DNA from 3 places in the Desulfonatronospira sp. MSAO_Bac3 genome. Region 2 is predicted to be linked to each of the others. Evidence: predicted binding sites of a transcription regulator. Region 2 holds the regulator's gene; each other region holds the start of a gene.

Region 1 (3,223 bases), on a different contig from region 2:
TCCGGAACGTCAGGGTTCTGGGAAGTGCGCAGGTAGTTTTCGATGATATCGTAGATGTCCGGTTCCTGGACCATGTCATCGGCTTCTCCGGAAGGATCCGGACTTTGCCCGGGACGGCTGTAACAATTTTTTGCCGCCAGTTCTGCAGAGATAAGTTCGTGGATGTATTTGCCCAGGTGGTGTACTGAAACCTGCCCCTGCCCCACGGATTTTAGAAAGCTGTTTTCGTCCAGAGGGGCCAGGTTCAGCCCCATCTCCTGGTTGATTGCCGGAAGATGATTGCGGTTGAAGGAATGCAGCAGGCGCAGGACATAGGACCTGGTCAGGCTGGATATTTCGCGGCCCTGATCCATGAACTGGCGGATGCGCGGGGAGCGCAGAAAATCTATAAATCCTCCGGAGTCACTGAAGCCCCGGGGCACCCAGACCATGCGCACGGGCTTGTCTCTTAGCTTCACGGTGAATTCTATGCCCACCATGACCTTGATGTCCATGATGGAAGCCGCTTGCAGCAGTTCTTCGGCGGCTTCCCGGGGAACATGGTTGTAATAGATAACTGTGAGCCTGCGGATGCCTTTGATCCAGGCGTCCATAATAAGATGTGTGGGTGATTTTCTGCCGGTGGTGTTTACATCGTGGACATGCTCGTCAAAAGCCACCTGGTTCCACTCTTCCGGCATCTCCAGGAGATGGTATCTCTTCAGTTCCGAGCGGACCTTGCGGGGTTTGCCCAGAGAGACCATGGCAAAGTCCCTGGCCAGCTCCAGCTGTCGTCTGCAGTCGCCGTGGCTGCGGACCAGGTTTTTCATTATTTCCACCAGAACCCTGGCGGTGTTTATGCGCATGTGTCCGTGGGAAGTATAAAGGACCTCGTCGCGCAAAGAGCCCAGGGCGCTTATCCTGTCCTGTCGTTCCCCGCTTTCCAGGGATTCCAGGAGCTGAATCACGGAATAGGCTATGCGCTGCGCCCTTGGGGCGGCCATTTCCTTGATGCCGTGAGGGTGCAGATGTGGGGTCAGCAGTCTTTTCTGCTCGGGGTAAGTCTTGCGGGTGTAGACATCATTGACCATGCGCAGGAGATCGTAGTCGCTTTTATCAAAAAAAAGGGGTGATACGTTTTCCTGGTCGGGGCAACTGTGTGTGGATGTGTCCCGGGATGTTATATCTTGTATCTCTTTTTGCATGCCGTAAAAAAGGAATAACTAAAAAACAGGTGTGGACTTGCTTAATAAAATTTTTTTCTTAAACTGAAATGTTTTTTGTAACAACTTTGCTAATCAAATCACAATCATTATTTCCAGTGTGTTGTCAAGCTTCAGCCGCTGATGCAAACCGGCAAATAGTCCGTTTATATGCTTTGCAGCAAAAAAAGGCCCTCCAGCTGGCTGGAGGGCCTTGATGTCGCTTTTGAAAAAAGTCAGCGATTTTTGTTCGTTACTGTTTAGAATCCGGGCTCTTCTCCCGGGTCACCGTAGGGATCTTCGCCTTCGGGCTGTTCATACCCTTCGGGTGCAGGCTGCTCGTAGGCATCGGGTGCTGGTTCTCCGTAGCCCTCGGGAGCAGGCTGATCGTAGCCTTCAGGCGGTGCCTGTTCTTCAAAGCCTTCTGGTGCGTCCATTTCCTGTTCTGGCTCGCAGCCCATGGAAAAACCAAGTACCAGTACTGCAGCCAGTGTCAATAACGTTCCTTTAATCCACATTTGCCGTTACCTCCTGAAAATCGATTACTGCATTCCTTCAAGGCGTTCCAGGAGCTGGTTCCTGAGTTCTTCATCCACCTGGGCTGCTTCCATGACCTGGTTGTAGGTCTGTACATCCAACCCCTGGGCTTCAACAGCTTCTACCATTTCTTCCCCAGCCTGCTGCTGCAGTTCCTGAGCCCTTTCAGGATCAGAGACTTCCCCCAGTTCCTGCTGGAATCTCTCACGCACATCCGTCACTGCCTGGTAGGCATCAGCAACCTGGTCCAGTTCGGCATCGCTGACATCAATGTCAGGCGCCTGCTGCTGCTGCATCATTTCCTGCTGATACTGCTGCTGTTGGCCTTCCTGCTGGTATTCCTGCTGGGCCTGTACGTTCAGGCCGAAGCCGAGGATCAGCATTACCGCTGCTGCCAGACTGAGAACAATTGAACTTTTCGTGCTAAACATTCAACCCTCCAAATAAATAAATTAATTGTTGTGCCGCACTACCTGTGCAGCAAAGAAACACATAAAATATTTAAAGCAAGTGGTGTGCCAGTCTTGCATTGAGCTTGCAGGCAGGCTGCAGGCAATGGCTGAGAGGATTTTTTGCAGATCGTGGCCGGGCTGAGTGTGCCAGGGATGCAGGTAATTTATGTGTATATATGACACATGAGACGGTTTTGTGCAGGGTGCAGGCGTTATCCGCTCACCTCTTCTCCCAGCCTGCGGTAGAGAGTACGCCTGCCTATGCCCAGAATTGATGCTGCCCTGCGCTTGTTGCCCCCCACTTTGTCCAGCACGTGCTGGATGTAGCGCTGTTCCACCTCGGATAACGGGGGAAGGTTCTGGTCCTGGAACAGCTGCTGAGAGACATGTGCCTGACTTTCCTGGGAAGAGGACTGGTTGTCCCGGATGCGCGCCGGCAGGTGCCTGGGCAGAATTTCGTTGCCGTCGCAGAAAGTTACTGCTCTTTCCACGGCATTCTGCAGTTCGCGTACATTGCCCGGGAAATGATATTTTTCCAGGATGTTCAGGGCCTGTTGTGAAAACCCCTGTATTTTTTTGCCCGTCTGGACGCAGAATCGGCGCAGGAGTCTTTCAGCCAGGAGTTCCAGGTCTGTTTCCCGCTCTCTTAAAGGAGGAATCCTCAGGGTGAATGTCTCCAGGCGGTAGAAAAGGTCTTCCCGGAAGTGGCCATGGCGGACCTCTTCTTCCAGGTCCCTGTGGGTGGCGGCCAGGATACGCACATCCACCTGCTCTTCCTGGTTTCCCCCCACGGGACGCACTTTGCCGTCCTGCAGCAGGCGCAGCAGTTTGGCCTGCATGAAGAGGGGCATTTCCGAGATCTCGTCCAGAAGCAGGGTGCCCCCGTGGGCCTCGGCAAAGAGTCCCTGCCTGGTTTTGCTGGCCCCGGTGAATGCGCCGGCCTTGTGTCCGAAGAATTCGCTTTCCAGGAGATGCTCGGGAATGCCGGCGCAGTTGACCGCCAGAAACGGGTTCTGAGCCCTTTTGCTTTCGCCGTGGATGGCCCTGGCCACA
Region 2 (3,223 bases):
ACTCTGTTTATTAGATTCCATAGTTCTTCCCTGGTCTGGGCGTTGATGAAGGAATCCTTGAAGTCAGGGTCCTGCAGCAGCCTGGATATAAAAGCCAGGATTTTGAGATGCTTGCCGGCGCTTTTTTCCGGAGCCAGGACCAGGAAAAAAATGTGTACCGGCTTGTGATCCAGGGCTGCAAAGTCCACTCCTTCGCGGCTGAGACCGGCACTGATGAGGATGTTGTCCAGGCCGGCTATCTTGCCGTGGGGTATGGCCACGCCGTCGCCTATGCCCGTGGTGCCCAGGTTCTCCCGGCTTACGAGCACGCTGTTGACCTCACTGCGCTCCAGGAAGTCATGTTTTTCCACCAGGGGTGCAGCAAGTTCATCCAGAACTTCCGCCTTGGTTCTGGAGGCCAGGCCTGCAACGATCTGGTCCGGGCTCAAAAAATCCGCAAGATGCATTGTATCTCTCTATTATTGATTATTCCAGACCAGCTTATACGCCTGGATCAATAAAGCCGAAGTCGCCGTCCTTGCGGCGGTAAACCACGTTTACCCTTTCAGTTTCAGCGTTTAAAAAGACCAGAAATTCGTAGCCCATGGTTTCCAGCTGCATGGCGGCCTCGTCTAAGGGCATGGGCTTGGGTTCGTAGTGGTCCGTGGCCACTATCCGCGGTTCCCGGCTCTGCCCCTCCTCTGCAGGGGAAAAACTGACCACGTCCATGCGCACCTGCTGCTTTTCCCGTGTTTTTTTCTTTTTGTCCTTGATTTTGTCCCTTTGTTTCTTGAGCTGGGCTTCAAGCTTGTCCAGGCTCAGGTCCACGGTGGAGTACATGTCTTCTGTTTCCTCGTTGGCCGAGATATGCAGATCTTTTCCCGTGAGTATGCATTCGGCGATGTGCCTGAATTTCTCCACTTCCATGTTTACCTGCAAAGAAACGTCGTCATTGTCGGTTATATATTTGGACAGTTTTTCAAAACGGTCCCGGGCATAGTTTTTCAGGTGATCAGAGGGTTCGAAATTTTTGAAATTGAATTTGATGTGCATGCTTGCCTCCTTCGATTAATATATAGCTTTGGGATCAGAAAAACTTTTTCCTCTTTGAGGAAGAAGGGATGTCTAAGGCCATGCGGTACTTGGCCACAGTACGCCTGGCAATGTTGACATCCAGGTTTTCTTTTAAAATGGCGGCTATGGCTTCATCGCTCAGTGGTTTTTTGGGGTCTTCCTCGCGGACCATCTTCTTGATGGCGGCCTTTACGCTTTCAGAGCCCACATGGCCCCCTCCATCCATGCTCAGGGCACTGTTGAAGAAAAATTTGAGCTCAAAAATGCCGTAGGGAGTGGAAACGTATTTGCTGGTGGTGATCCTGCTCACCGTGGACTCGTGCATTTCTATGTCCTCGGCCACTTCCTTGAGTATAAGCGGCTTTAACCGGCTTACTCCGTGCTCGAAGAACTCCCTTTGAAATTTGAGTATGCTCTGCATCACCTTGTAAAGGGTGCGTTGCCTCTGGTGCAGGCTCTTCATGAGCCATACAGCTGAACGGGTTTTCTCCTGGATGTATTCGTTTTCCTGCTTGTTTTTCTTGTCTTTGACCAGCTGGTTTTCACCGGTATAAAAGGAGCTGAGCTGCAGGTTGGGCAGTCCTTCTTCGTTCAAAAGGATGACAAAGTCGTCCTCATACTTGTAAACATAAATATCCGGACTGATGTAGACAACGTCCTCGCTGCCGTAGCTGGAGCCGGGGAAGGGATCCAGGCTTCTTATGACCTCGATATATTCCTGCATGTACTCCCGGCTGACCTTGAATTTCTTGAGAAGGGGAGCAATGCGGTTTTTCTCAATATCTTCCAGGTGCTCTTCTACCAGGGAAGTGAGCACCGGATCGTCCTCGTTGAGGGCTTCAAGCTGTACCTGCAGGCATTCCTGTATGTCCCGGGAGCCGACACCTATGGGGTCAAAATGCTGTATGCGTTTTAGTACCCTTTCCACCTGGTCCGGTTCTGTACCGGCGGCTTCGGCTATTTCCCGGGAGGTGGCCTGGAGGTAACCGCGGGAATCAAGATTGCCGATAATTTCTTCTCCGATAACCATGTCGTCCGCTGAAAAATCCTGCAGCTGAAGCTGCCAGAAGAGATGTCCCTCCAGGGAAGGCTTGGAAGAGTACCTGGTCTCAAAGCTTTGCATCTCTTCAGTGGTTTCACGCTCCTGGTGTGCGGACTGTTTGGAACTGCTGGAAAATTCGCCCAGGTAGTTTTCCCAGTCCGCATTCTTAATCATGGACTGTTCTTCGCTGTTGAGGCTGTTTTTGCGGTTGTCTGTCTGGTGAATATCCCGGGCCGCCTGCTCATCCTCCTGGTACTGGGCCTCCTCCAGGATGGGGTTTTCCATAAGTTCCTGCTGCACCACTTCCAGCAGCTCCACTCTGGACAGCTGCAACAGCTTGATGGCCTGCTGCAGCTGCGGGGTCATCACCAGTTGCTGTGAAAGTTTCAGCTGTTGTCTTAGTTCCAGGGACATGTCTTGCTATCCTGCCTACAATTGAAAAGATTCGCCCAGGTATACCTGTCTGGCCCGGGCGTCCTGGGCTATTTCCCCTGGTGTGCCGTTCAGTATAACCTGGCCTTCAAATACGAGGGATGCCCTGTCGCAGATTTTCAGGGTTTCGCGCACGTTGTGATCTGAAATGAGCACACCTATGTTTTTTTCCTTTAGCTTAAGCACAATTTTCTGGATATCATCCACTGCAATGGGATCAATGCCTGCAAAGGGTTCGTCCAGAAGAATGAATTCAGGGTCCTTTATCAGGGACCTGGCTATTTCCAGACGCCGCCTTTCCCCTCCGGAAAGAAAGGAGGCCTTCTGATGAGCAAGCTTAGATATTCCCAGTTCGTGCATCAAAGACTCGGCCTTTTCCCGGCGGAGCTTTCTGTCCCTGCAGGTGTACTCCAGGATAAGCATCAAGTTGTCATAGACGCTCAGTTTTTTAAAAATGGAGCTTTCCTGCGGCAGATAACTCATCCCCAACTCTGCCCTTTTGGGCAGCGAAAGTCCAGTTATATCTTGACCGGCCAGTGCCACCCGGCCTTTGGTGGGGGGGATGATGCCCACCAGCATATAGAAGGTCGTGGTCTTGCCGGCGCCGTTGGGACCAAGAAGCCCCACTATTTCTCCCCGGTTTATGTCCAGGGATATTCCTTTGACCACGGGTTTTTTGCCATACTGCTTGTAAAC
Region 3 (3,223 bases), on a different contig from region 2:
GCCTTTTCACTCCTATGTGGTCACCTTTCGAGATCCCCGTGAGCTTGCGGAAAAGGTCAGGTACTACCTGCATGACCATGGTGCCCGGGAGAGCATGCGCTCCAGGCTGCAGGCCCAGGTCCTGGAGAAGGAAACCTATGGACAGCGATTTTATGACCTGTTTAAATACATGGACAACTCCGGATGACCCCACAAAAAACAATGATTTTGAAGAATGAGACCAAAGCATACTGTGACGGGTTCAACTGCACCATACTGGAAAGCATCTCCGACGGGGTGTTCACAGTAGATGACCAGTGGCAGATCACCTCCTTCAACCGGGCTGCAGAGCTGATTACCGGGATCTCCAGGAACGAAGCTATTGGCCGCCCATGCTGGGAGGTGTTTCATTCCAGTCTGTGCGAAGCAGAATGTCCTCTCAGCCAGACCAGAAAGTCTGGCAAGGCCGTGGTAGGCAAGGTCTGCTATATTGTCGACGCCAAAGGCAGGCGCATCACCATCAGCGTATCCACATCCCTGCTGCGCAACTCCCGGGGCGAGGCAGTCGGCGCAGTAGAGACCTTCAGGGATTTAAGCGCAATGGAAAGCCTGCGCCTTAAGCTCAAGGGCGATTTCGACATGGGCGAGCTCATAAGCCACAGCCCGGCCATGCAGAAGGTGCTGGAACTGACACCGGCAGTGGCTGAGACTACCAGCACCGTGCTCATCCAGGGGGAAACCGGCACCGGCAAAGAACTGGTGGCCAAGACCATTCATGCCTTAAGCCGCGGCCGGGAATCACCCTTTGTGGCCGTCAACTGCAGCGCCCTTCCAGATACCCTGCTGGAGTCGGAACTTTTCGGATACAAGGCCGGGGCGTTCACCGGGGCTCAGAAGGACAAGCCCGGCAGGTTTGCCCAGGCCCGGGGAGGGACCCTTTTCCTGGATGAAATAGGCGATATAAGCCCGGCCATGCAGACCAAGCTGCTCCGGGTGCTGCAGGAAAAGAGCTACGAGCCCCTGGGGGCTGTCCACTCGGAAAAGTCCGATGCCAGGATTATCGCCGCCACCAACAAGGATCTGGAACATCTCGTGGAGATCAAGGCATTTCGCCAGGACCTTTTCTACCGCATCAATGTGGTCCGTATTGACCTGCCTCCCCTGAGACATCGAAAAGAGGACATACCTTTTCTTGTGGAGCATTTTGTGGACAGGTTCAACCTGTTGTTCAACCGGGAGATCCGGGGAGTGGATCCGCAGGTGTTGTCCATTCTCATGAGCCATGACTGGCCGGGCAACATCCGGGAACTGGAAAACATCATTGAAAGGGCCTTTGTCCTCTGCCGTCAGGAAGAGATAACCCGCAGTCACCTGCCCCGGGACCTGATCCTCAGGGAACAGAGGGCCGGGGAACCCCTGAATATGTATTCAGCCAGGCAGGCCCTGGAAGCAGGAAATATCTCCCGGGCCCTGAGACAGTCCCAGAACAATCTGTCCCAGGCAGCCAGGCTGCTGGGCATGCATAGAAGCACCCTGTACCGCAAGATGAAAAAAATGGGCCTGTAAACCGGTTCCAGGCTGTACATGTGATGATGATCACGCAGCAATCCCTGCACCACCCTTCAAGCCCCCAGTACGCCGAATTCCCCCGCAAAAGCCCATAAGCCGCCAGCACGGGATGCACTCCCGCTTTCAACACCCTTTTGTCCCCATGTGCTCACTTGTTATGTTGCAGTTATTCAACATGGTTTTTTATTCTTGTAGCATAACTGCAACACTTTCTGCAAGCCATCCCAATAAAAAATCCATACATATTAAACGATTGCGTATAAAATGCCCTTTATCTTTCCCTGGGCATAATTCGTGCTTGTACCTTGCTTCACAAGGATCAAAGACATGAAATTAGCTGTAAGTACATGGAACAATCTTGTTGCTCCGGTATTCGATGTTTCCGGGAAGATTCTCCTGGTGCAGTTATCCCCGGTAAGAACCATCCCCCTGGAGTACAAAGAGATATCCGGCAGCGACAACCTGGCCAGGATTCGCCGTCTGTCCTCCCTGAGTATAGAAGTTTTGATCTGCGGCGCTATATCCAGGCTCTGGCACGATATACTGACAGCCTGGGACATCCAGGTCATCTCCTATGTCACCGGTCCCTGGGACAGGGTGGTCCAGGCCCTTGCAGAAGGCAGGCTGGACTCCCCTGAATTCTGCATGCCCGGCTGCCCCGGGTACATGCAGACCCGCAACCGGGAATCAAAAACATATGTGGCCTCAGTCATGCGAAACATTGAGTCTGCAGCGTTACAGTAAATTTAATTTGCTTTTTAAATCGGACCAAAAACTTTTAACACATAACTTTTCACACAAAAGGAGGGAGAGTCACATCAAAATATCCTGTGGGTTTGGTGCATCGATGTTGCTTTACGTTCGGACTCATTGCTGCCTGGAATGGCGGGTGCTCACCGGGAAGTAAAATAATAACCCAAATGAAATGTTATAAGGAGGAAACGCTATGTCCAAATGGTTGAAGCCGCCCTGGCTTGAGCTGAACATCATGCTGGCCCTTGGGCTGATCACTTACCTGGTAATTCTGGCCGCTGTAATGGCTGTGCCCACCCCTGAAGGAGGCATGGCCGGCGGAGTAATCTGGGGATGGCTGGTGGGCTTTTTCGTCATCAGTACCCTCATCGCCCTTGTAGCCACCGTCGGCGGCATAGGCGGAGGTGTGCTGTTCACCCCGTTTATCCTGGCCTTTACTCCCATTGACAGCCTCATAGCCCGGGGGACCGGGCTTATTGTGGCCATGTTCAGCGGGCTCATGGCCACTGGCCCTGTGTGCCGAAGCGGTCTGGCCAATGTGAAGATGTGTGTATTTCTCTGCGTGGCCTTTGGCGTGTCCTGTTTCGGAGGAGCCCTGGGAGCGGTGGTAGTGGCCGAGCACCTGGGCGATTGGGGCGAAGCTGCTGTGCGCATGCTTCTGGGGCTGGTCATCGGAGGACTGATCCTATATTTCATCTTCGGAGGTAAAAAAATCGAATGGCCTGATGTCAAGGTCTCGGACAAAATCACTCAGAAACTGGACCTGCGCCAGCCCTTTTACGAACCATCCCTGAAAAAGGTCGTGGATTACGGCCTGACCCGCATGGGCTGGCTCTTTGCCGGGATCCTGTTCGTGGGCATGGGCTCCGGGTTCTTCGGCATGGGCGCCGGCTGGGCCATTGTCCCCTTCCAGAACGTCATC

Evidence for each region. The regulator sigma-54, encoded in region 2, starts transcription at its own class of promoters, with help from an activator protein. The targets are predictions, from matches to a motif close to CTGGCACGGNNNNTGCTT.
Region 1: the regulator sigma-54 is predicted to act here: its motif matches at 2,223-2,240, upstream of D5S03_RS02005 (DUF4168 domain-containing protein).
Region 3: the regulator sigma-54 is predicted to act here: its motif matches at 1,831-1,848, upstream of D5S03_RS13625 (NifB/NifX family molybdenum-iron cluster-binding protein).

What each region holds. Positions count from the first base shown of each region.
Region 1 is NZ_QYZY01000057.1:52,590-55,812, forward strand. Features, by position in the region: gene D5S03_RS01995 (MFS transporter) at 1-1,184, opposite strand, end outside; gene D5S03_RS02000 (hypothetical protein) at 1,442-1,699, opposite strand; gene D5S03_RS02005 (DUF4168 domain-containing protein) at 1,724-2,149, opposite strand; gene D5S03_RS02010 (sigma-54-dependent transcriptional regulator) at 2,383-3,223, opposite strand, start outside.
Region 2 is NZ_QYZY01000337.1:5,329-8,551, reverse strand. Features, by position in the region: gene D5S03_RS11880 (PTS sugar transporter subunit IIA) at 1-446, opposite strand, end outside; gene rapZ (RNase adapter RapZ) at 1-21, opposite strand, end outside; gene hpf (ribosome hibernation-promoting factor, HPF/YfiA family) at 481-1,032, opposite strand; gene rpoN (RNA polymerase factor sigma-54) at 1,067-2,509, opposite strand; gene lptB (LPS export ABC transporter ATP-binding protein) at 2,525-3,223, opposite strand, start outside.
Region 3 is NZ_QYZY01000388.1:15,139-18,361, reverse strand. Features, by position in the region: gene D5S03_RS13635 (glycosyltransferase family protein) at 1-187, shown strand, start outside; gene D5S03_RS13630 (sigma-54 interaction domain-containing protein) at 202-1,545, shown strand; gene D5S03_RS13625 (NifB/NifX family molybdenum-iron cluster-binding protein) at 1,876-2,292, shown strand; gene D5S03_RS13620 (sulfite exporter TauE/SafE family protein) at 2,495-3,223, shown strand, end outside.